One region of the Solibacillus sp. FSL K6-1554 genome, then DNA from elsewhere that is predicted to be linked to it. Evidence: riboswitches for the same ligand, from Rfam matches in the RefSeq annotation. Region 1 holds a riboswitch; each other region holds the start of a gene.
The links. A riboswitch is a leader RNA that binds a small molecule or an ion and turns the genes downstream of it on or off. The one in region 1 is predicted to bind thiamine pyrophosphate.

Region 1 (7,974 bases):
ATGGTTTTCCATTATTTCAGCGACGATTTTAATTATCGTTATCGGTATTTTATGGCCGACAGTACAGGCGAACACGATTGCTTTAACGGTTCAGGAATCATTCAATGTTCCCCCACTTGTAACAGGTTTACTGCTTGCTACATTAATGGCAGTAATTATTTACGGTGGTGTAAAGCGAATCGCTACTGTTTCGGAATATTTGGTTCCGTTCATGGCTTTAGCATACGTGACAATTTGTATCGCATTATTAGTTGTTAACATTTCTGAAATTCCGGCGATGTTTTCATTGATTGTGACAAGTGCGCTTAACTTGAATGCTACATTTGCAGGTCTGGTCGGTACAGCCATCGCAATGGGTGTACAGCGGGGTGTATTCTCAAGTGCTGCCGGGTTAGGTACAGAAACGTTTGAATCCGGTGCAACGAGTGTTTCGCACCCTGCCAAACAAGGTTTAGTACAGGCATTTTCTATTTACATTGATACGTTTCTAATCTGTACAGCGACAGCCTTTATGATTTTAATTACAGGTATGTACAATGTTGCGCCAAGTGCTGGCGAGGCCATCGTATCGAACATTCCAGGTGCTAACCCTGAAATTTATACACAGTCGGCAATGAGTACACTGATCTCTCCGACATTCGGTCAGTACTTTATGACAATTTCATTATTCCTGTTCTGTTTTACTACGTTAATTACGTACTTCTACAAAATGGATACGAACATTGCCTTCATTAAAGAAACGCTGAATATCGGCAAAGTAGGGAAAATTATTACACATGCTGCCCGCCTCGGTCTTCTAGGCATGGTTATTTTCGGTGCAGTGAATTCGGCTACTCTTATTTGGGCGATTACTGATTTAGGAGTAGGTTTGCTCGGCTGGGTGAACGTCATTACGATTGTGCTGCTTTCGAAAACCGCTTTAACCGCACTGAAAGATTACGATACGCAAAAACGTTTGGGGCTTAACCCAACGTTCAACCCGTTAGTGTTAGGCATTAAAAACGCGGTTTTCTGGGAAGACCTCGAAGCAAGATCTTCAATACCAAATACCGTTCCTTCAAAAGGAAAAACGGTCGTTGCGAAGAAAGTCCAAGAGCGTCTGCAACCAGTGCCGAATCCGTTTTCTGAGTAATTGATAGGCTGACCATTGCTCGTTGTTTCGGTTGTGGTCAGCTTTTTTATTTATTATTTACTTCATATATGGTTCAATTATAGAACAAACGTTCCAATTAAGAGGTGAAGTTTATGAACATCGAACGGCTGCATATTCGCATTATGATTACGTGCTCGATTGTGGGCTTTGCCAAACGTGAAGCATTGGCCGCAAGCTATCCGACAGAGGCAATTGATGAACTGGAACAGCACGGCTATATTGCCCGGACGCGCTATGGCCATTATTACAATACGAAGCTTGCCGCGCAGTATTTAAGAAAGTTTATTACAACGTATAGCCCGCGCTTAAAGGTTGCGGAAATGGTGGAACTGTTGGAGCGTGCACCCGAATATGTTGTCGTTGATATCGAAACAACGGGAGGCTCTGCTGCTAGGGGCGATAAAATCGTGGAAATAGCTGCGTTAAAAATTCGCCATGGTGAAACGGTGGACCTCTTTCACCGGTTTGTGAATCCGGAAAAACCGATCAAAAATTCGCATATTCACGGGATTACTAATGAACGCGTGAAAGATGAGCAAACGATCTTCCCTGTCATTCATGCGTTTAAAGCTTTTTTAGGTGATTTGCCGATCGTCAGTCATCATATCGGTTTTGACTGGTACAGCTTTCTCGCGCTGGAGTTTTTCCGAAATGGCATTCGTCCAACAAATCCGGCTGCCTGCACTGTACTGCTTGCGCGGAAATATTTGGACAGCCCGAGAAATAATTTAAATGTCATTGCCGAAACGTATAACATTCCGCTTCTTAACCATCATACAGCCGATGCGGATGCGATTTGTGCCAATGAAATACTGCAGCTTATTATGAAGAAAGCGACTGCACAGTAGGAACCTGTTTATTAAGTTCATTTGTGCAATCGCTTTTTTGTTTTGGATTTTATTAGAATAGTTGGGGCGGTTTTTAGAAAATGTCGGCGGGATATTAGAACATCGGAGTGCTTTATTTGAAGATGTGAGGTTAGTATAAAAAATGGACACGTCTTAAGAGACACTTTAAGATTAAGATATCTAAAAAAGGACGTGGAACCGATGAAAGAAAAACAAACTCGTAAGCGATTAGACGCACAAACAAAAGAATACATTTTAAAGTCTGTTTTAGAAGATGGCGCAAAAGTTTCAGATCTGGCATTTAAGTTTGAAATTGGGTCTTCAACGATCCATAAATGGATTAAAGATTATCGTGAATCGAAAAATCAGGATGTCACACGATACTTTACTTCTAGCGAAGTAGATAAGTTGCAGGCAGCGTTTGATAAGAAGTTACGTGATTTGGAAGAAGAGAATGAAATTCTAAAAAAGGCTATGCACATCTTCGCGAAAAACCCCGAGTGATTTATGCATTCATTGAAAAGCATAAAAACGACTTTGGCATTGCGATGATGTGTAAAGTATTGATGGTTTCAAAAAGCGGTTATTATGATTGGCGTAAAAAACAGATACAGCCCTTATCGGAAAAAGAAGTACGTGATACAGAAATTGCCTATCAGATTCATCGATCGTATGCGAGGAGTTTTGGTACATACGGTAGCCCTCGCATTGCGCAAGACTTAGCGAGTTTAGGTTATGTCTGTTCGCAAAAGAAAATTGCGAATATGATGCGAAACCTTGGGTTAAGTGCCGTAATCCCGAAAACTGTTCAACGAACAACGGATTCCAATCACCATCAATTTATTTATCCGAATCTAGTCAAACGTCAATTTCAAGTAAAAGAGAAAAATAAAGTATGGGTCGCAGATATAACTTATATTCGAACACTGGAGGGGTGGGTGTATCTTGCGTCCATCATGGATTTATATTCTCGTAAAATCGTCGGCTGGGCCATCGCAGATCATATGGAAGAAACATTAGTAGATCAAGCCTTGAAGCATGCATTAGCAGTTCGAAAACCCGAGAAGGGATTAGTTCATCATTCAGATCGAGGCGCACAATATTGTGCCACAAGCTATACAAGAACTTTAAAAGAACATGGGATTAAAATTAGCATGAGTCGTAAAGGAGATCCCTATGACAATGCGTGTATTGAATCCTTCCACGCCACAATCAAAAAAGAATGGATCTATCGTCACCGTTTCGAATCCAAAAAAGAAGCACGAAAGAGCGTGGAGTCATATATCGTAAACTTTTACAATGAACGACGACGTCATTCAACAATCGGTTATTTATCACCAAACCAATTTGAGAGAAATCAACAGGAGTCAGTTTGTCAAAATGCCTCATAAAGTTCTCTTACAGGGTTTTCATCCCTCCATGCTCAGGTCTGGGCATGGAGGGATGAAAAACAGAGCAACCGAAGGGCGGTAGCAAAAAAGTCTCTTAACGCGTGTCCGAAATATTGACAGAAGACCAGATGTCGGATGGTTATTAGAACAACTGAGTGATATATTAGAAAATCGCAATTATATTAGAACATTTTTGGGTTTATTAGAACATTGCCGGTCGTTATTAGAACTATTTACATACCTCCTGTTTTATTTGAAACTATTTCCAGCCTATCGACGTAGAATAGAACAATTGGAGGTGTACGGATGAGAAACTTATCTTCATATATGATGCTTACCGGGATATTGATCACTGCCCTATGCGGGAACTGGATCATCCTTAATTATGATGGGGTCGTGATTTATCCGAAAGCTTCTTATCTTACTTTCGGAATCGGGTTGGTACTGGTAGGATGCGCTTTTGTAATGAATCAATTCTTCAGTTACCAGGAACCGGAAGAAGGACATACAAAAGATAAACGGCATGCTTTGAACGAATGGCTAATTGCCAATCAGCCATTTAATAAATGGTTGAGTGGACTTGTTGTTCTCCCGCTTGTGATCGCACCGTTTTATAGCTGGACGCTGTTTTTTACGATGTTGGAATGGTATTTATTTTCGGGGCTTGTATTAGCCGGTATTATTTACATGCTGAAAGGTGACAGAGTAGAAGACAATAAGGATTGGGAGTTTAAGGGGAAGACAAAAAAGTTGCTTGATCTGATCGATTACCGCAAACACCCGTTTAATATTTCGTTTATTATCTACATCATGGTCATTGTCAGTTTTGTGTTAAGCAAGGGATTGGATATTCCGCTCTATATGGAAACAGGAGGCAACTCGCGCTACGTTACTTCTTTGCCAACAATTTCATTTTTAATGTCTTCCTTAATGGTCGTGAGTACGTTTATTTATATTATCAGTCATGGGGATTTCTTTGGTTTTCGTAAAGCTGAGTTAAGTTATGAAAGAGTCATGTTCGTCCACTTTACAGAAATTATTGTATGTGGTGCTACCCTGTTTATTTTAATTTTCACATTAATCAATGCGTTGTATGTGTATTTTTAGATGGATGGCTACTAACGACAATAGGCACGCACTGGTAAATTATTGCATATTTTAACTACAATAAAAAAGAGGTGAACTATTGAATCCGAATCAAGATTATACATCAGTGCAACCCCAGTTTACATTCGACCTTAATAAAAACCCGTTGTTCGTTAAAGACCAGCAAAATTTTATTAATGTAATGGGCGTCAACCAGTTAAATACACTGGATAATATATCGCTGCTTGATATTTATTTGAGTGCCAATAATGTCATTGAACCGCACTACCACCAAAATGCGGCGGAACTTGTTTATTGTATTGCGGGGAGTGCGGTTGTTTCGATTTTGAATCCGTTTACGAAACAGCTGATGCATTTTCCGATTACCCCCGGCCAGGTGGCGAACGTTCCTCAAGGGTGGTGGCATTACGAAGTCGCCACGCAAAACAACACGCATCTGCTCGCCATTTTCAACGCACCGACACCTGAAGTCATTTTAGGTTCCGACCTCCTCAAGCTGACACCAGCAAATATTATGGCCCACACATATGGCATGAACGAAAATTTATGGCAGCAGGCAATTGCTCCTGTCAGACCGAATACGTTCATCGGTCCGCCAAACCCTTGGCAGCAAGTCCAGCCCGGCAACTATGGCGGCGGGTATGAGCAGTAGTTTTTCTCGGTCAAAGGAATCAAATTTCAAAAATACATTTGCATAATGAAACGGCCGTGTTATGATAACTGTGAAATTAACCTAATATTGGAAGCAGGTAATCTGCTTATAATTGAATATGAAAACTACTAGGGGCGCCTGTTTGGCTGAGAAGAACCCTTTGCACCTGATCTAGGTAATACTAGCGTAGGAAAGTAGTGTCGATCCCTTTTTATTTGTTTTAGGCTGCGATACCACTTTCTTTAGTTGAAAGTGGTTTTTTTGTTGCAAAAATTTATTGTAAAGGATGGAAGAGATGAATAAAACGAGGAAGCTTACGTATTCAGCGATTATCGCTGCACTTACAACGATTCTCAGCAGTTTTGTGTACATCCCTTTAGGTTTTGCCAAAATATTTCCGATTCAGCATTTTGCCAATGTCGTATCGGCGGTGTTGCTCGGTCCATGGTATGCGGTATTACAGGCATTCCTTACATCGACATTGAGAAACTTAATGGGGACAGGCAGTATTTTTGCTTATCCGGGGAGTATGATTGGTGCCTTTTTGGCTGCATTTCTGTTTGCTAAAACGAAGAAGTTAGCGTTTGCGGCAGTAGGTGAAGTAATCGGGACCGGGTTGCTCGGTGCGATGGCTACTTACCCGATCGCCATTTTATTTTTAGGTCAGGAAGCGGCGCTGTTCGGTTTTGTCCCGGCATTTATGATGAGTTCTTTTGCGGGGGCGCTTTTAGGCTATGGCTTGCTGAAGATTATGGTGAGAAACCGGGCGTTTGGCGGGATGCTTTATCAGAATGCCGGGTGAATGGAGGGTTTTTATTAGAAATTTTTGTGTCGATATTAGAACTTCTTGGCGGGATATTAGAACTTCTGCGAATGATATTAGAACAGTTTGGGATTTTGGTAAAACGGGCTTATTCTTTTTATGATACGCGACCTTTTTGCGGTAGCCTGCCGTTTTTTATTAGAAGATTTATGATAGATATTAGAAGATTGCAGGGGGTTATTAGAACTTCTGTGGACGATATTTGAACATATTAAAGACTTATTAGCACAATGTACAATTATATTTTAAAATCTCACTTTTATTAGAAGATTTTAAAATATATTAGAACAACTCAGACCTTTATTAGAAAATGAAACGCCGGGTATCCATTCAGACACCCGGCACATTTTATTAAGGTAAATTAATCTGCCAAGATACTCCGTAACGGTCATTTACCCAGCCGAACTTCTTACTGAAACCGTAATTATCGATTGGCATTAGCGGATGCCCGCCTTCTAGCAATTTTTCATAAAGATGGTCGGTTTCTTCTTCCGTATCACACGTAATAAAAATAGAGAATGACGGTGTGAAGTCAAATTCATGCTTTATATTACTGTCAATGCACATAAATTCCTGACCTTTTATCGAAAAAGTGGCTTGCATGACTTTTCCTTCGTCTCCGCCTTCATTTGCCCCGTAGTAAACAATGCTTGTAATTTCCGCATCATCGATAAGTGATGTATAGAAGTTCATCGCTTCTTCTGCAACGCCGCCTTGAAACATTAAAAATGGTTTTGCGCTTTTCATCGGACTCTTCCCCTTCTTAATTCAAATTTGCACCACTTCAATTTAGCCTATTTTACCCTTTTTCGCGAACTTTTCTCCCTATAAGTTAGAGGCATCTCCTAACTAGACGATGCCTTTGGTTTAATATTTAAATTTCGCGATGAGCTGTTGTTCCGAAGATGCGGCTACTTCTTCAGGTACCGTATAAAGATCTAGTAGAACAATTCAACATTTTATTAGAAAATCTTCCCCGAACATTCAATCACCGGATGGTCATGACCCCCACCCGGTGTTTCATTATACGCCCTAACCTTGATAGCTCACTTTTCCGGTCTCAACTAATTCCTTCAGACCCATGAACATTAAGTTCCAGCCATGTTCTGTGCAATCTCGCATTTCATCTAGAGCTTTTACGATGTCTGCATCTGTCCATTGCTCTTTATTTTCAACATGGATCAGTTGGGTGTACGTCATTTCACTGCCTTGTCCCAACGCTTTCAGCTCCACTGTAATTGTATCTTCCAATTCGCTGAATTGCGGCATTTTAAAAGTGAACACGATTTTTTCAGGCGAATTGATTTCAACGTATTCCCCGATCGCCCGGTAGTCCACTCCTTGCCGGTGGTCTACAATTTCCCAACTGCCCCCTACTTTTGGGTCATTTTGTGCAAGCTTGTTCGTCCCTTCCAATGTAAAGAACCACTTTTTCATCATTACAGGATTCAACCACGCGTCAAACACTTTTTCAGGCTTCACATTAAATTCTCTTTTCATTGTTAATGTAGTCGTTGAGGTATTGTACATTCAAATTCTCCTTTTAGTTACTATAGTTTATTAATAACCTATTCACAGGAACTTTTAAAACAATTGCTCCAATAAAAAAGTCTCCTGTGAGATTATTCTCACAGAAGACTTGCTTCATCAATTATTCCCCAAAAACAATATGCCACTCATCGCGGCCTGTTAAAAATTCCTCAGCCAATGCTTTTGCGCCTTCTAAGCTGTGACTTGCTGCCCAGCCGCATTGTACTTCATTACATGCGGGTACCGACTCCGCCTTCAATACATCCTTCAGCGTATTTTCAATAATCGTTAATACGCCGTCATAGTCATTGTAGTTCAGTAATGCCAAGTAAAAGCCTGTTTGACAGCCCATTGGCGATAAATCTACGACGTCTTCACTATGATTACGGATACGGTCAGCCATTAAATGCTCTAATGAGTGTAGTGACGGCATTTCCATATGCGCTTTGTTCGGCTGTTTGAATCGGATA
Region 2 (7,974 bases), 380 kb from region 1:
CACTTTGTCGCAAACGAGAAAATCCAATATGCAGGATCACCACTTAAGTATTCAGAATCTGAAGTGACACATAAAAAGGGATTTTTAATTGTTGATTTAAATGAAGACGGGTCAGTGACGATTGAAAAAAGAATGCTTACCCCAGTACGGGATATGCGTGTCGTGACGGGAATGCTTGAGGATATATTGCAGCATAAAGTAAACGACGATTATGTATTTGTAAAATTACAGGATGAACATTATGTAAAAGGTGCTGCCGAACTTGTCCGCACAGTTTATCCCAATGCTTTGCATATTGAACGAACGGTTGTGTATGAACAGCTTGAACAGCATGCGACAACAATGAACCGTGTTCAGATGGATGATTCGGAACTGTTTGAGCTATTTTATACGGAAATGACAGGCAAGCCTTTAAGTGATGAAATAAAAGAGATTTATACTGATGTTTTAGAGCAGCTAATCGAAAATGAACGTGAAAAACAGGAGGTGCTGTAACGATGAAACCAATAAAATTATCGATGACAGCATTTGGACCATATCATCAAAAAGAAGTCATTGATTTTACTAAACTCCATGAACATGGAATTTTTGTCGTTTCCGGTGCAACGGGCGCGGGAAAAACGACTATTTTTGATGCGATTACGTTTGCGCTTTATGATTCTGGAAGTGGAGAGGATCGGGAAAAGTCGCTGTTTTTGCGCAGTGATTTTGCGGATGAAGCAGTTGATACGGAAGTCGAACTGGAATTTGAAGTACGCGGTCGCCTTTACCGTATTTGGCGGAAATTTGGTCATGACGGGGCAAGTGCAAAGCGCGAGTTTTTTGAAATTACGGATGGGGTCACTGTGCCCGCTGTAGAGAAGTTTCAAGTGAAGCTCATTCAGTCGAAAATTGAAGAACTGATCGGCTTAACACAGTCCCAGTTCAATCAAATCGTCATGCTGCCGCAAGGAGAATTTCAAAAGCTCCTCACTTCGGAATCAAAGCATAAAGAAGAGATTTTCCGAAAAATTTTTAAAACGGAACGCTTTACGAAAATGGTGGAACTGCTGAAAGAGAAAAAGAATATTGCTGAAAAGCATTATGAACAAGCAAGGATGCAGCAGGATAATACGATTCATGATATTCGGTCCCGCCTCCCGCACAGAGAATCGGAACTGTTTACAGCTCTGAACAATGATGTCATTAATCTGTATCAAGTAAAAACGGCATTGGAAACAGAACAGCAATTTTATGAAGAGCAATGTGCGGCATTAAAAGGGCAATATGCAGCCTCGAAAACGCATTTACAAACGTTAGTTAAATCATTAAATGAGCAAAGGCTGTTAAATGAGCGAATTGAAAAGTTTTTAATCAGGAAAGCCCGGCTCGATGAATTGCTGCAGCAAAAGGATAAAATACAAGCAGAACAACAGAAACTTGTACTTGCAAAAAAGGCTAATCAAATAGAACCTTTAGAACGTGAATATGAGAAGGTAAAACGGCAGCTTGAACAAGCCGAAGTTACCTTACAGAAAGCAAAGGCTGACTATGAACGTGCACAGGCACAACTTCTGCAGGCGACAAATCACTATCAGGAGCAAAAGCAGCATGAGCCACTGTTGGATGAATTTACGAAATCAATTTCACAGCTTGAACAGCTTGTCCCGATCTATCAATCGATTAATACGCAGCGGGAAAAGGTGGCAAAGCTTGCAGAAAACCAGAAAAACGCAAAGCAATTATTTGATAAGCTCCAAAAGGAAGCAGCTTCTTTAAAAGAAAAACATCAACAGCAGCAGGCTATTATAAATGAGCTGGAAGATGCGACAGTGACGTACCATGAAACGTATGAAGCACATGCTGTATTAACACGAAAAATTGAAATGGCAAAAGAAGTGGCTGCAATACAAAAGAATATAGAAACTTTAGTGAAACAGCTTGCTGATAAGAAACAAATTGCCGATGGAGCGCAACAGAAGCTGCAAAATATGGAGCAGCAAATACGCAGCAATCAGGCAGCGTTTCTAGCGGCTTCATTACATCATGGGGAAGCATGTCCTGTATGTGGGAGCACGGAGCATCCAGCCATTCATAATAGCGAAGCGTTTACCATTGATGAAAATGCACTGGAACATCTTCGTCAAGAAGGCGACCGTGCTATGCAAAGCTTTTATCAGGTCAATTCGAAATTGGATGTTGAAAAGGCAGCATTGGAACAGAAAAGAAATGCTCTAGAGTTACTGAACGTTGATCTTTCACAACTACATTATTATGAACAGCAATTGGCCGAACTGACTGAGCAATTGACAAAGCAAAAGCAGCAGCAGGCACAGCTCATCACTGAAAAGAAAACGATGGCACAGCTTATTGAAAGTAAAGAAGTGCTGCAAGGCCGTATTGAAAAAGGGCAGCAATATGTAGTCGATATCGATAAACAATATGCACAAGAAAAAGGGAAGCTTGAGCAAAGTGAGCAGTCATTATTGCCTCAGTTTTCTACATTGGATGAAGTAACACAAGAATTGGCCAGCCAGCAGCAAAAACACCGCCATTTAAAAAGTGCAATTCAAAGTGCACTGGAGGCAATGCAAAAAATCCAATTAGATGAAAAATCTTGTGAAGTGAACCATCTACATGCACAAAACCTTGTAACAGAAAAACAGCAGGAGACTCTTTCAGCGCAAAAAGCGTTTGATACAGCATTGCAGCAAGAAAGTTTTGACTTGGAAACATATAAGAATGCGTTACTGCCATTAAATGTTCAGCAGCAAATTCAGGATGAAGTTGAAGCTTACAAGCAAAATGTTCATACATTATCTGTTCAAATTTCCGAGGAAGAACCTTTGCTCGAAGGAAAAGAACGGGCTGATTTAACGGCAAGTGAGCAACAGATTCATGAGCTGAATGAGCAAATCGAGGCACAGTATTCTAAAATTACATTAACCCAGTCCTATGTTGAGCAATGTGAGGAAACTCTCGAAAAACTTGACCAATTCGCACAGCAGATCGAAAGCTATAAAGCGAAACTGATACAGGTGGAGCATGTTTATAATTTAATCCGTGGACAAAACGATTCGAAAATTTCATTTGAGCGATTTGTGCAAATTGGTTATTTGGAAAAAGTAACCCATGCGGCAAATGAACGATTACGTGTCTTATCAAATGGTCAATACTTCCTGAAATCGACAGGTCGTAAAGAAGGAAATGCACAAAGCGGGCTCAGTATCGATGTATATGACAGCCATACAGGACAAACGCGGGATGTAAAAACATTGTCCGGCGGTGAAAAATTCAATGCCTCACTTTCATTAGCTTTAGGAATGGCCGATGTTATTCAAAGTGTTCAAGGAAGTGTGCATATCGATACGATGTTTATCGATGAAGGCTTCGGTACATTGGATGAGGAAGCGTTAAGACGGGCAATCGATATTTTGATCGATCTTCAGCAAACAGGCCGCCTAATCGGCGTCATCTCCCATGTGGCCGAATTAAAAGCAGCAATGCCTGCCATTTTACAAGTCCAAAAGCTAAAAGAAGGCTACAGTAAAACGGAAATTATTATTAAATAAAGACAACAAAAAACACATTTCACACGAGTTTTAGTGCGAAATGTGTTTTTCTGCGTTAACGTTTTGGCGTTCGTCGTGTAGTTGCTGGTTGGGGTGCAGATTTTTTATCCATCATTTTTTTAATGATCGGGTACACGATCGGTCCATATTTAATTGCGGTTTTAATGAGTTTATTTAATTTCATGATATACACTCCTTAACGAATACATTTCGTATAAAAAATATACCCAAAGAAGGAGCTATCATAAACATTAACGTAAAACTTTAATCGCTTGGACTAGATTCCAAATCGCCAGAATAAACGTAATAAGGACTAAAAGAATAAATCCGATAAAATGTGAACTAATAAAGAAATCCTGCACGCTCACTGTCAAAGTATTATTCCAGGAAAGAACGGAAGTGAAAAAGTAAATCATGTACAAAATCCCTAACAGTATTGGAATAAGTTGAGAAATAAAAGCTTTTTTAGAATGGCCTTTAACGGCTTGATCTTTCGTAACGATAAATATAATTACCGGTAAAATAAACGGTGCAAAATAAAAGCTCAAATAGCTTAATGCACTTAAACCTTTCGATTGATCCATCATTTATCACTCCTTCGTATCTATTATATGTAATTCTAGTACGTTTCAAAATAATAGCTGTTGAAAGTTGTAGAAATATTCGTTACAATGAGCATGTTCAAACAATAAAAATTTAGATGTACCACAAGGGGTGCCGAGAAAGTCGGCTGAGATTGTGCACGGGATTGCACTGACTCTTTGAACCTGTAAGTTAGCACTTGCGTAGGGATGTGGATAGAATCCGACTGTTCAAACGATAGTCAGGCTTTTGTCCTGATTATCGTTTTTTGCTTTTTCTAAATACCTAGAAGAAGTAAAAGTTCCATTCTATCCCTCTTCACTTTTGTTACATCGGATAAAAGAAAGGGGAATTGTTATGGACAGAAAAAAATTATTGATGATGGTGGAGATAGCGATATTTGCTGCCATCGGACTTGTATTGGACCAAGTATCTTTTAAAATGTGGGCACAGGGCGGGTCAATCAGCTTTGTTATGGTACCGATTATGTTAATGGCCATTCGTTGGGGGCTAACAGCAGGACTTGCAACTGGCTTGCTGATCGGCGTTATGCAAATGATGTTCGGCGCTTACATAGTACACTGGCTTCAGGCGATTTTAGATTACGGTCTTGCCTTTACAGTAGTAGGGTTAGCGGCAATTGTAAGAAAGCCATTATTACAGGCAACACAATCACTCAATAAAGTAAAAATGGCAATTTATATCGTAATAGGAGCTCTAATAGGCGGAGCTTTAAGATTTGTTTCGCACTTGCTTGCAGGTGTCGTGTTCTTTAAAGAGTACGCAGGCGATGATAATGTGTGGATCTACTCAATAATTTATAACAGTACTTATATGGTACCTGCAACAATAATTACAGCGGTTATTGCAGTTATATTATTCACATCTGCACCCCGTTTACTCCAAAAAGCACAAACACCATAATGAATGGAAAACTCAAAGCTTGCAGCAAGGGATTATTTTCCCGATGCAAGCTTTTTCTAATTTCTATTGTACAATGTCGTATTAATTTGATCATAAATCCAAATAATTTTAAAATCCTTGAACAATTACAACCGATATTAAGTATGCTATAGTTAAGGGTAGACATTGTTTAAGAGGAAGGAAGTTACACATGATTGTTACTACACAAGAAGAAATAGAAGCGTTTAAAAAAATTGGACGCATTTGTGCTGAAATTCGCGAGGCAATGAAAGCTGCGACAGTACCTGGCGTGACAACGAAAGAATTAGATGAAATTGCAGGCCGTATGTTTGCGGAAGCAGGCGCGGTTTCTGGTCCTAAAGACGAATACGATTTTCCGGGATATACATGCATTTCAGTAAATCACGAAGTTGCACATGGCATTCCAGGGAACAAGGTTATTCAGGACGGCGATATCGTAAACATTGATGTTTCGGGCTCTTTAAACGGATACTTTGCAGATACAGGTATTTCTTTTGTTGTTGGTGAAGGTTATGAAGATAAAGAAAAACTTTGCTCTGTAGCAAAATCAGCATTTGACCGTGCGATGACAAAGGTTAAAGCAGGTTCGAAATTAAATCAGATCGGTAAAGCAGTAGAGCGTGAAGCACGTGATCACGGGTTGACGGTAATTATGAACTTAACAGGACACGGCTTAGGTAAATCATTACACGAAGAACCAAACCATGTCTTGAACTATTACGATGCTTGGGATACGACAATCATGAAAGAAGGCATGGTGTTGGCGGTAGAGCCGTTCATTTCGGCGAAGGCTGAGCACATCGTAGAATCAGGTGACGGCTGGACATTTATTACACCGGATAAATCATTAGTTGCCCAGATCGAACACTCGATTATTGTAACAAAAGATAAACCAATTATTTTAACAACATTGGAAGACTAAATTATAACCGTGGGTGCATATATAAGTGCGCCCGCGTTTTTTTGTTCTATTAAAACAGGATGCCAACATAAAATAATCAAATGATTCAAATAAATAACCGCAACAATTACCAATTCCATACACTTTCGAGTAAAATATACATAATAAATGGAATAGGGGAGGCAGCACTATTTGAAAAAGCTACAAGATGTGGATTTATCGCAAAAACTGGAGAAGGAAATCTATAAGAAGCAATTGAAAGCTTTGCAATATGAAATGCTAAATGCCCAGCAATTTTTATTTAATAATAAAATTGGCCTTATTATTGCATTTGAAGGAATGGATGCAGCAGGAAAAGGGGGAGCGATTAAGCGTTTAACAGAGCGTATCGATCCGCGTGGGTTAATGGTATGGCCAATTTCTGCCCCACAGCCCCATGAGATGCGCTATCATTATATGCAACGCTTTTGGAGAAAGTTGCCGCAGCATGGCCAGATTGCGATTTTTGATCGCTCTTGGTATGGTCGGGTGCTGGTGGAGCGTATAGAGGGTTTTGCTGAAGAAGCAGAATGGAAGCGTGCTTATGAAGAAATAAATAGTTTTGAGAAGCAATTGACAGATGAAGATTATATAATGATAAAGTTTTGGATTCATATCGATTCGGATGAACAGCTTAAACGTTTTAATGAAAGAGCAGCTGATCCATATAAATCATGGAAATTGACGGCTGAAGATTGGCGGAACCGTGATAAATTTGATTTATATTGTGAGGCAGCCGATGAAATGTTTGAAAAAACTGATTCGGAAAACGCTCCTTGGCACTTAATTCCGGGGAACGACAAAAACTATGCACGTGTTCAAGTACTAAAAGAAGTAGTTACCCATATAGAAAAAGAAGTTACAAAGCGCGGATTAAAGCTAACGAACATTTTCGAAAGCGGTAATAAAACAACTGCACATAAAGAAAAATCGGAATTTATAGATATAATACCAAAGCCTGTAAAATCAAAAAAGAAAAAGTTGAAAAAAAGGTAGCAAGCTTTGAAATGAAATGTAGGTGGTTCAATGAAAAGCTTATTCAAGCTATTTCACAAGAAGGAGGGTCCAATGGTTCAACTTATTGGGCAACAATGTTCGCTTCGTACGTTTACCCCGTCGGATGCGAAAGGATTGGCAAAATTATTAAATGACAATAAAATGTATTGGTCCGAATTTGAGCCATTACATCACGATGAATTTTATACAGAACAAGTACAGTACAATAAAATTTTAGAAAGCATACATTTACTGCAGTCAAACAGGGAATTTTCATTCGGCATTTTTTATAATGCAACAGGTCAGTTAATCGGGCATATTTCTCTCTATTCGATTAAACGTTTACCTTATTCAAGCGGTTTTATCGGCTATTCGATGGATGAGAAGTTTACAGGTAGAGGAATTGTCACTGAAGCAGTACGTCTAATAATGGAATTCGCTTTTATTACGTTAAATATTCACCGGATTGAGGCATATGTCGCGCCGCAAAATTCTGCTTCTATTCGTGTATTGGAAAAGTCGGGCTTTACAAGAGAAGGGTTATTACGAGAGCTATTGTATATAAACGGAAAATGGGTGGATCATTATATGTACGCCATTTTACAGCGGGAATATAAAGGGGCCACATTATAAAAAATAGCGGCAGTGCTCATTATATTGAGCGCTGTCGCTAATTACTTATTATCTATTTTTGTTCAACTGAGCCGTCTGTTACTAAATCAAGTTTTCCTGTTGCAGGATCGATGATAAGACCATGTACTGGAACGCCTTTTGGCATTAATGGATGTGTTCTGACTAAGTCCACACTTTTTAATACACTTGTTTTAACATCCCCAAAACCGCGTAACCATTCTTTTAAATCAAAACGGGCATAATTGATGACATCAATCGTTTCCTGTTTAACCCCGCGTTCAAGCATATGGCCGATCATTACGTTCGGATCAACTGCACTCATTCCAC
Region 3 (7,974 bases), 430 kb from region 1:
TATTCGGCGTTGATTAATTGCTGTTCTTCTGATTTTGTTGCATCTATTTGATTGAATTGGCCTGCAGACATTTCAAGCCATTCTTTCACATCTGCACCTGTTACCTTCAGCATCGCAAGTGTATTATCATATAAATATAAATCTGCTACATTTTTAATTGCAAGCTCACCTTTTGGTACAAATGTATAGTATTCCGGATCACTTCTTGTTCCGGCTTTGAATGGTGCACCCGCTGACAGGACAGGAAGGTTTTCATACGCTGTACCTTTCAACTTTTCTTTCACATAGATTGACTGGGCATTCGTTACAATTTGAATAGAAGGATCATCTTGAACTTGCGAGAAGTAACTGTGAATGTTCGCTGTCGTTGTCCCTACTGCCTGACGCACATATTTAATTGTTCCTTCATGTGCTTCTTTTACACTTTCTACAACCTTAGCGCTGACAGCATCATTATCTTTTGCGATTTCACGAACCGCGCCAGTTCCTGTTGTAACATCCCATGAGTCGTCTTTTTTCTCAAGCTCTAGATCAATGACCCCTAAATGGCTACCAAATTTACCGGCCATAACAATCGGCTTGCCGTTCATTGTTCCTTTTTCAATATCCACATTTGTTATAGAGCTATCCACTTTACCAGGGAATACGCCATGGGCATGCCCTGTAATGATTGCATCCACATCTTCAATTGTAGATAGTAAATACGATACATCCTCTTCCCCTTTTTCATGTGTAGCATCTCCCATACCAGAGTGTGAAAGTACTACGACAACATCTGCTCCTGCTTCTTTCATTTGCGGAACGACTGTTTTAACAGCCTCTACGGAATCATCGACTGTTACTTTTCCTTCTAAATTTGCTTTATCCCATTTTAAAATTTGAGGTGGCACAATACCTGTTACCCCAATATTAATCAACGTTTTTTCACCGTTTGAATCGACTACTTCTTTTTCAATCATGACATATGGCTCATACATTAATTCCTTTGTCGTTGCATTACGCACATTGGCATTTACATACGGGAATGGGGCATCATCCGTTACTTCATCGATAAATTCCAACCCGTAGTTAAACTCGTGGTTACCATATGTCGCGACATCATAATCAAGTGCGATCATCGCAGCAATCGATGGATGAACTTCGCCGTCTTTTAATTTCGTTACTGACTGAATATACGAGCCAAGTGGCGTTCCTTGTATTGCATCTCCATTGTCAAACAGCACTGTATTTGGATTTTCCTCACGCGCCTTTTCGATTAGCAGCGCAGTTTTTGCCAAACCTAAACTGTTCGTTGGCGTATCTTTGTAATAATCATAGTTTACAATATTTGTGTGAATATCCGTCGTTCCTAAAATACGTAAAGAAACCGTCGTATTTGCCTTTACCGGACTGTATTCTTCCAAAAAGCGCTGAAGAATTTTTTGCATCTGTGCTTTTGTTACAAAATCATTCGGGCGAATCGTTCCGTCTTCAAAGCCTGTCAGTAATCCTGTTGCTACCGCTTTGGCCATTTCCTGGCGATTGCCTTGTCCAATTTTATTTGCATCTTTAAACTGATCCAATACCTTTTCAGAATATGTTTCCTTATCCTGCAATCCTCTTGCCGCAATAAGGAATGCATGTGTGCGTGTCAGTTTTTCGTCTGGTGCAAATTTAGTTGGAGTTTTTCCTTTAATTAACTTTAATTCTACCGCTTTTTCAATATAAGGCTTAAGTGAATCAGGTACATCCTGAAATTTTACAGTCTGACCAGTACCGACCTCTACTCCCAATGCATCGATTACGGCCTTCACAAACACTCCACGTGTCATATCTTCATTTGTAGAGACTGGTGCCGCTGAAACTGCTGACATGCCACTTGCTAAAAGTGTTAGCGTTAAGGCTGATGCAGATAGTTTTTTCAACATTTCTTTCACTCCCATATTCTGTAGTGTATAACAGAACTATCATACTAAATTGCCAGAATAGTAGAAAAGAGTAATTTGGTACAGGTTATTCCAATCAAAATAGTACTTATATGACAGAATTTAACTTACAGTGAATTTACAGCCTCTTTTATATTATCGCTATGACTGATTGCAGAAATAACGGCGACTCCATTTACTCCGGTTTGTCTAACAATGAAACTATTTTCTACAGAGATTCCGCCAATTGCTACAATCGGGAATTGGGGGTACTGAGATTTCGCTTCTTGCAGTAACGTCAGCCCTACTGGTGCTCTCGCATCATCTTTTGTATAAGTTTCATAAATTGGACCAATTCCCGCATAATCCGCCCCATTTGCAATGGCCATTTCGAGTTGCTCCATCGTATGAACCGATACACCGATGATTTTATTTTTCGCGCAAGATCTAAATTGTTTAATACCGGTGTCTTCCTGCCCTACATGAATACCATCTGCATTTAATGTTAATGCAAGCTCGACATCATCATTAATAATAAACGGCACTTTATATGTTTGGCACAGCTTTTGGCATTGACGGGCAAACTCTGCATACGCATCGCCTTTTAATGCATTTTTTCCTTTTTCTCTCAGTTGGAACATCGTAATGCCTGCCTGTAACGCTTCTTCCAAAACAAGCAACGGTTCGCGTTTACAATTGGCCGTTCCCATCACAAAATATTTATTCAAATCAAAAGACATGGACATCGCACATCCCCCGCTGTTCATGATAGGCGAAATGATTTGTCGGACCGAACCCGTGACCAATATTAAGCGGATGACGGATTGCAAGCTGCACATATTTTTTTGCTTCTATTATGGCTGCCTCTATCGATCTGCCTTTTGCCATTTCCGCGGTAATCGCTGCAGAAAATGTACATCCTGTACCGTGAGTATGTTTCGTATCCACCCGCTCGGTTTTCATTTTAAATGGTTGCGTCCCGCGAATGAAAACCGTATCTGTCGCATGCTTACTGTTTAAGTGACCACCCTTAATGACAACACATTTCAGCCCCAGACTTAATAAATCATGCGCCGCTGATGCGATATCCTTTTCCGTTTGTATTTTATAGCCTGTCAGGATTTCCGCTTCCGGTATATTCGGGGTACAAACGGTTGCGAGCGGCAATAACTTTTCTTTAAGAGCTGTTGTTGCCTGCTGCTCTAGCAAACTGGCACCGCCTTTTGCAATCATGACCGGATCAACGACAAGCGGAATATCCGTATTTTTTAGTAAAGTCACAATGGCTTCGATAATTTCAGCACTAAACAGCATCCCTGTCTTAATTGCCTTTACGTCGAAATCTTGAAGTACTGCCTTTAGCTGAGCTTGAACGAAATCAGCCGTTGTCGGAAAAATTCCATGCACTCCTTCAGTATTTTGTGCGGTTAATGCGGTGATTACTGATGTACCGAATACACGGAGTTCCTGAAACGTTTTTAAATCGGCTTGAATCCCGGCACCGCCACCGCTATCCGATCCTGCTATCGTACATGTAATCATTTTCGTCCCCCCGCTAAATTTTCTAGTTCATTCAAGAAATTTGTGTGGAAATTTCCTATAGTTGCAACAGAATTGGCACTTGCCTGTTTATATTCATTAAGTAGCGTCATTAAGTCATCAAACGGTTCTTTACTGTTTGCAAGCACCGCTGCACATAAGGCACTAAGCAAGCAGCCACTCCCCGTCATTTTTGTCACCTTTTCATGACCACCCGCTACAAATTCCACTCTTTTCCCATCAGTAATAACATCTTGTTCTCCTGTTACGATCACAATACATTGATAGTTATTAGCCAACTTTTTGGCAGTCACTGCAACATCGATATCTCCTTTGCCACTATCCACACCTTTAGACGCCCAATTTACTCCCGCCAGAGCCGCCATTTCTCCAATATTGCAACGGATTACATTAATCTTTAAACGATCGAGCAGTTGTTGTGCTGTCTCCGCTCGAAACTTCGTTGCCCCTACACCTACTGGATCAAGGACAACGGGAGTATTATGCATGTTTGCGCTAAGTCCTGCTTTCTTCATCGACTCTATTGTCCGTTCATTCAAAGTGCCCATATTTAAAAGTAAAGCATTCGCCTGGGCAGCCATTTCCCCCACTTCTTCTATTGCATCCGCCATTACTGGTGAAGCTCCTACCGCCAGCAAGCCATTCGCTGTAAAGTTTGCGACAACATAGTTGGTAATACAATGAACTAATGGTTGTTTATTATAAATTGCTTGCAGACTCATTTACATACACTCCTTGTTCCCAGCTTTGCTTCGTCCAAGGCATTTCCCAAAACATCCATTCGTAATAACAGCTTTTCTTAAAATGCTCCTGTAATACTTTAAGCTTTGCAGGTTGTTCTTTCGCATATCGATCTAGCATCGATTTTTGTACTTCAATATTTTGAAGCATCTCCTCGGAAGCATATAATGCAATCCACTGTTCATAAAGAGGTATATTGGGGCATGCATCTTTTAATCTTTGCCCAATTTCCTGATACAGCCATGGGCATGGCAGGATTGCCGCAAATGCTTCTGCTACATCTCCGTTATGCACTGCATTGTACATATGGCTCACATAGTTATAGGCTGCTGGTGCTGGTTCGAATTGTTCTAAATCATCCACAGTCACACCTAATTCTTTAAACGTTGTACGGTGTAACTCAAGCTCGGCATCATGGATAAACTTTGCTGTTTGCAGAAAATATTGAACATCATCATCCGTTGTCGCTTTTGCAGCTGCAAGAGCTAATACTTTCGTATAATGTTTTAAATAATACGCATCCTGCAGCATATAAAACTTAAACTTCTCAAGCGGTAGACTCCCATCTGCAATCCCTTGTACAAAAGGATGATAAAAGCTAGCCTCCCAATAAAAATCCGTTTCTTTTCTTACCTTTTCACAAAATCCCATTGTTACTCCTCCTTTTTGTTGGCGGAAGCACAAAAAAGACGTCTCAACATATAGAGAGACGTCCCCAAAAAGTGTAGATACACTTTTCATTGCTCCCTACGTCCGTATTAACGGCCAGGTTCCAAGGGTCAGGTTTTAACCTTCTCAACACTGCTGTGTCCCCCCGCAAATCAAATGCTTGTGTATTTGCAAAAGAAAGACTCCACGTAAAATATACGCGGAGCCAAAGTAAGTACATATGTATAGCTTGTACTTTGCTCCCTACGTCCGTATTAACGGTCAGGTTCTAAGGGTCAGGTTTTAACCTTCTCAACACTGCTGTGTCCCCCCGCAAATGCATTTAATTACCCAGAGTGTAACAAATTAATTCGACCCGGGCAAGTGAATTCACAAAATTACGAAATTAATAGTTCAATAACAAATTCACAAAATAGCGCATCGTTAGTAAAAATTTTGTTACTAATGATGCGCTGACATCTATTGTAGATGGGTTACTGCAGATCTTTTACCAGTCAGTTCCTGATAAGCCTGAGCATATTCCTCGGCCAGTTTATCGACATATTGTTTTGTGGAAGTAATCTCTTTAATCGCGCCAATTCCTTGCCCGCTGCCCCAAATATCTTTCCAGGCTTTTGCGGTATTATCGTTAAAGTTCATTGCTGAAGGATCACTTTCTTTTAAATTACTCGGGTCCATCCCCGCGTTCATGATAGAACCTTTCAAATAATTCCCGTGGATTCCTGTAAATAAATTGCTGTATACAATATCTTCTGCAGTACTATCAACAATCATCTGTTTATATTCTTGACGAGCAAACGCTTCTTCGGTCGCGATGAATGGTGAACCGATATAGCCAAAATCAGCCCCCATCGCCTGTGCAGCCAATACCGAATGTCCTCGTGCGATTGATCCTGATAAAGCTAATGGACCGTCAAACCATTCACGGATTTCCTGTACGAGCGCAAATGGGCTTTGCTGACCTGCATGGCCACCTGCACCTGTTGCTACAGCAATGATGCCGTCTGCACCTTTTTGAATCGCTTTTTTTGCAAAATGATTGTTAATGACATCATGGAAAACGATGCCTCCATAACTATGTGCTGCCTCAAATACTTCTTCACGTGCACCAAGTGAAGTAATAATAATCGGAACTTTATATTTCACACAAAGCTCCATATCCTGTTCCAGACGTTCATTTGTTTTATGAACAATCTGATTAATGGCAAATGGCGCAGCCGGCTGATCCGGATTTTTGGCATTATAGCTGGCCAACTCCTCTGTAATTTCAGCTAACCATTCATCCAACTGGCTTGCCGGTCTTGCATTTAACGCAGGCATTGACCCAACTATTCCTGCCTTACATTGTTCAATGACCAATTGCGGATTGCTAATAATAAACAATGGTGCCCCGATTACTGGGATACGTAAGTTTTGTAAAATTTCCGGAATATTCCCCATCTATAATCCCCCTTTTATTCAGCTACTACTAATACTTCATCAGCTTCAATAAAATCTCCTTCTTAATTTAGATGACAATCAAAAAGTCAGATGTTTTTTCATCTGACTTTCTTTCCTTTTGCTATTTCTTCACTACATTAAAATTAGCCCCGATGAGCTGCCAATTTTGCGGGAATGGCAGACCGAGCTTCCAATAGCCGACTCCGCGCAAATTTAATCGCTTTACTAAATCGAACTTCGCCTGAATCGAACGCGCATCTTCAAACCAGACAATATGTGAACGCCCTTGCTCATCATAATAGTTAAAGTAGGGTGCCTGTGCTGTATAGTCAAATTGGATTGCCGCGTTGTAGCGTTTGGCCACTTCAATTGCACGTTGCGGGCTTATCGCTTCTGCGTAATCTCCTCCTTGTACAAAAGGTAATGTCCAATCGTAACCATACAAATTTTGCCCAAGTAAAATTTTATTTGCAGGAATTTCTGTTAATGCATACTGTACTACTTGTTCGACTTGCGGCAGCGGAGAAACGGCCATTGGAGGTCCAGCAGAATATCCCCATTCATATGTCATCAACATAACAAAATCCACTATTTCGCCGTGCGCCTTATAGTCATGGCCCATAAACCATTCCCCCGGCTGATCGGCTCTCGTTTTTGGAGCCAATGCGGTAGAAACGGTATATCCTTCCGCATGCATACGCTCGACAGCTCTTCGGAGAAAATTATTATAAGCTTCCCGCTGATCGCGTGCAATCCGTTCAAAATCAAAATGAATATCCGAAATATTTCCGATACGCTTTGCTTCAGCAATGATATTGTCCAGCAGTAAATTTTGAACAGCAACACTTTGGAAAATATCACGTGCTAGCTCAGCACTAAACTGATAATCCTCGAGATTAGTGATTGCCATTGCTATTCCTGTATTATTTTGTTCAGCAATTTCCGGTAATGGGTTAATTGTAGGCGCTTTTAATGAACCATCCCGTCTTGCTTCAAAACTGAAAATAGCTAAATACGTTAAATAAGGACTTGCCTCCCGAACTTGGTCGAGCAGCGTATCACTTATTTCATCGCCTCTTGGTTCTACATATGCCAAAATTTCTGCGGACCTTTTAGTTGGTTCCGGTATATACAATGAGGTGCCAATCATCAGCAACGCATCTGGATTCAAGCCATTTGCTTGTGCGAGCGTTAAATAATTCACCTGAAAACGTTGACCAATTGACCATAAACTATCCCCTGGCTGTACAATATAATACTGCCCTTTCAATGGAACGACCAATGCTTGCCCGACCACTAACCGGGCCGGCTCCGGAATTTGGTTGGCTTCCACTAAACTCTGCACCGTTGTTCCATAAGCCTGTGCGATTGCCCACAATGATTCTCCCGGTTGTACTACATGAATTTGAATTGTCCGTCCTCCTTTTCCTATGTACTAATTTATGAACTATATACCGTATTAATGCGGAAAGATAGGTTAGAAATATATAAGTAACCATGACAAAAAACAATATTATACATTTTCATTCATTCATATGCGCAACCAGGTTGACTGTTTCATACTATAGTTGTGAGGTGAAAAAATGCCAAGAGTAAAATACCGGGATTCCGATGTGGATTTGATGGCACGAATGATGCGGGCTGAGGCTGAAGGTGAAGG

Region 2: another riboswitch for thiamine pyrophosphate. It lies ahead of thiT (energy-coupled thiamine transporter ThiT); the one in region 1 lies ahead of thiW (energy coupling factor transporter S component ThiW).
Region 3: another riboswitch for thiamine pyrophosphate. It lies ahead of tenA (thiaminase II); the one in region 1 lies ahead of thiW (energy coupling factor transporter S component ThiW).

Annotation. Positions count from the first base shown of each region.
Region 1 is NZ_JBBOSS010000001.1:3,142,313-3,150,286, forward strand. Features, by position in the region: gene MHB58_RS15670 (alanine/glycine:cation symporter family protein) at 1-1,132, shown strand, start outside; gene MHB58_RS15675 (3'-5' exonuclease) at 1,246-2,001, shown strand; gene MHB58_RS15680 (transposase) at 2,203-2,505, shown strand; gene MHB58_RS15685 (IS3 family transposase) at 2,502-3,392, shown strand; gene MHB58_RS15690 (nucleotidyltransferase) at 3,699-4,499, shown strand; gene MHB58_RS15695 (cupin domain-containing protein) at 4,579-5,151, shown strand; TPP riboswitch at 5,272-5,361, shown strand; gene thiW (energy coupling factor transporter S component ThiW) at 5,447-5,953, shown strand; gene MHB58_RS15705 (VOC family protein) at 6,326-6,721, opposite strand; gene MHB58_RS15710 (SRPBCC family protein) at 7,007-7,504, opposite strand; gene MHB58_RS15715 (S-ribosylhomocysteine lyase) at 7,626-7,974, opposite strand, start outside.
Region 2 is NZ_JBBOSS010000001.1:3,523,799-3,531,772, reverse strand. Features, by position in the region: gene MHB58_RS17645 (exonuclease SbcCD subunit D) at 1-495, shown strand, start outside; gene MHB58_RS17640 (SMC family ATPase) at 498-3,551, shown strand; gene MHB58_RS17635 (hypothetical protein) at 3,607-3,735, opposite strand; gene MHB58_RS17630 (DUF4870 domain-containing protein) at 3,803-4,135, opposite strand; TPP riboswitch at 4,252-4,360, shown strand; gene thiT (energy-coupled thiamine transporter ThiT) at 4,491-5,057, shown strand; gene map (type I methionyl aminopeptidase) at 5,248-6,000, shown strand; gene MHB58_RS17615 (polyphosphate kinase 2 family protein) at 6,172-7,014, shown strand; gene MHB58_RS17610 (GNAT family N-acetyltransferase) at 7,087-7,647, shown strand; gene MHB58_RS17605 (beta-class carbonic anhydrase) at 7,700-7,974, opposite strand, start outside.
Region 3 is NZ_JBBOSS010000001.1:2,715,084-2,723,057, forward strand. Features, by position in the region: gene MHB58_RS13505 (bifunctional 2',3'-cyclic-nucleotide 2'-phosphodiesterase/3'-nucleotidase) at 1-1,907, opposite strand, end outside; gene thiE (thiamine phosphate synthase) at 2,033-2,650, opposite strand; gene thiD (bifunctional hydroxymethylpyrimidine kinase/phosphomethylpyrimidine kinase) at 2,634-3,446, opposite strand; gene thiM (hydroxyethylthiazole kinase) at 3,443-4,186, opposite strand; gene tenA (thiaminase II) at 4,164-4,856, opposite strand; TPP riboswitch at 4,933-5,031, opposite strand; TPP riboswitch at 5,098-5,196, opposite strand; gene MHB58_RS13530 (NAD(P)H-dependent flavin oxidoreductase) at 5,334-6,314, opposite strand; gene MHB58_RS13535 (glycoside hydrolase family 18 protein) at 6,436-7,692, opposite strand; gene MHB58_RS13540 (cell wall hydrolase) at 7,898-7,974, shown strand, end outside.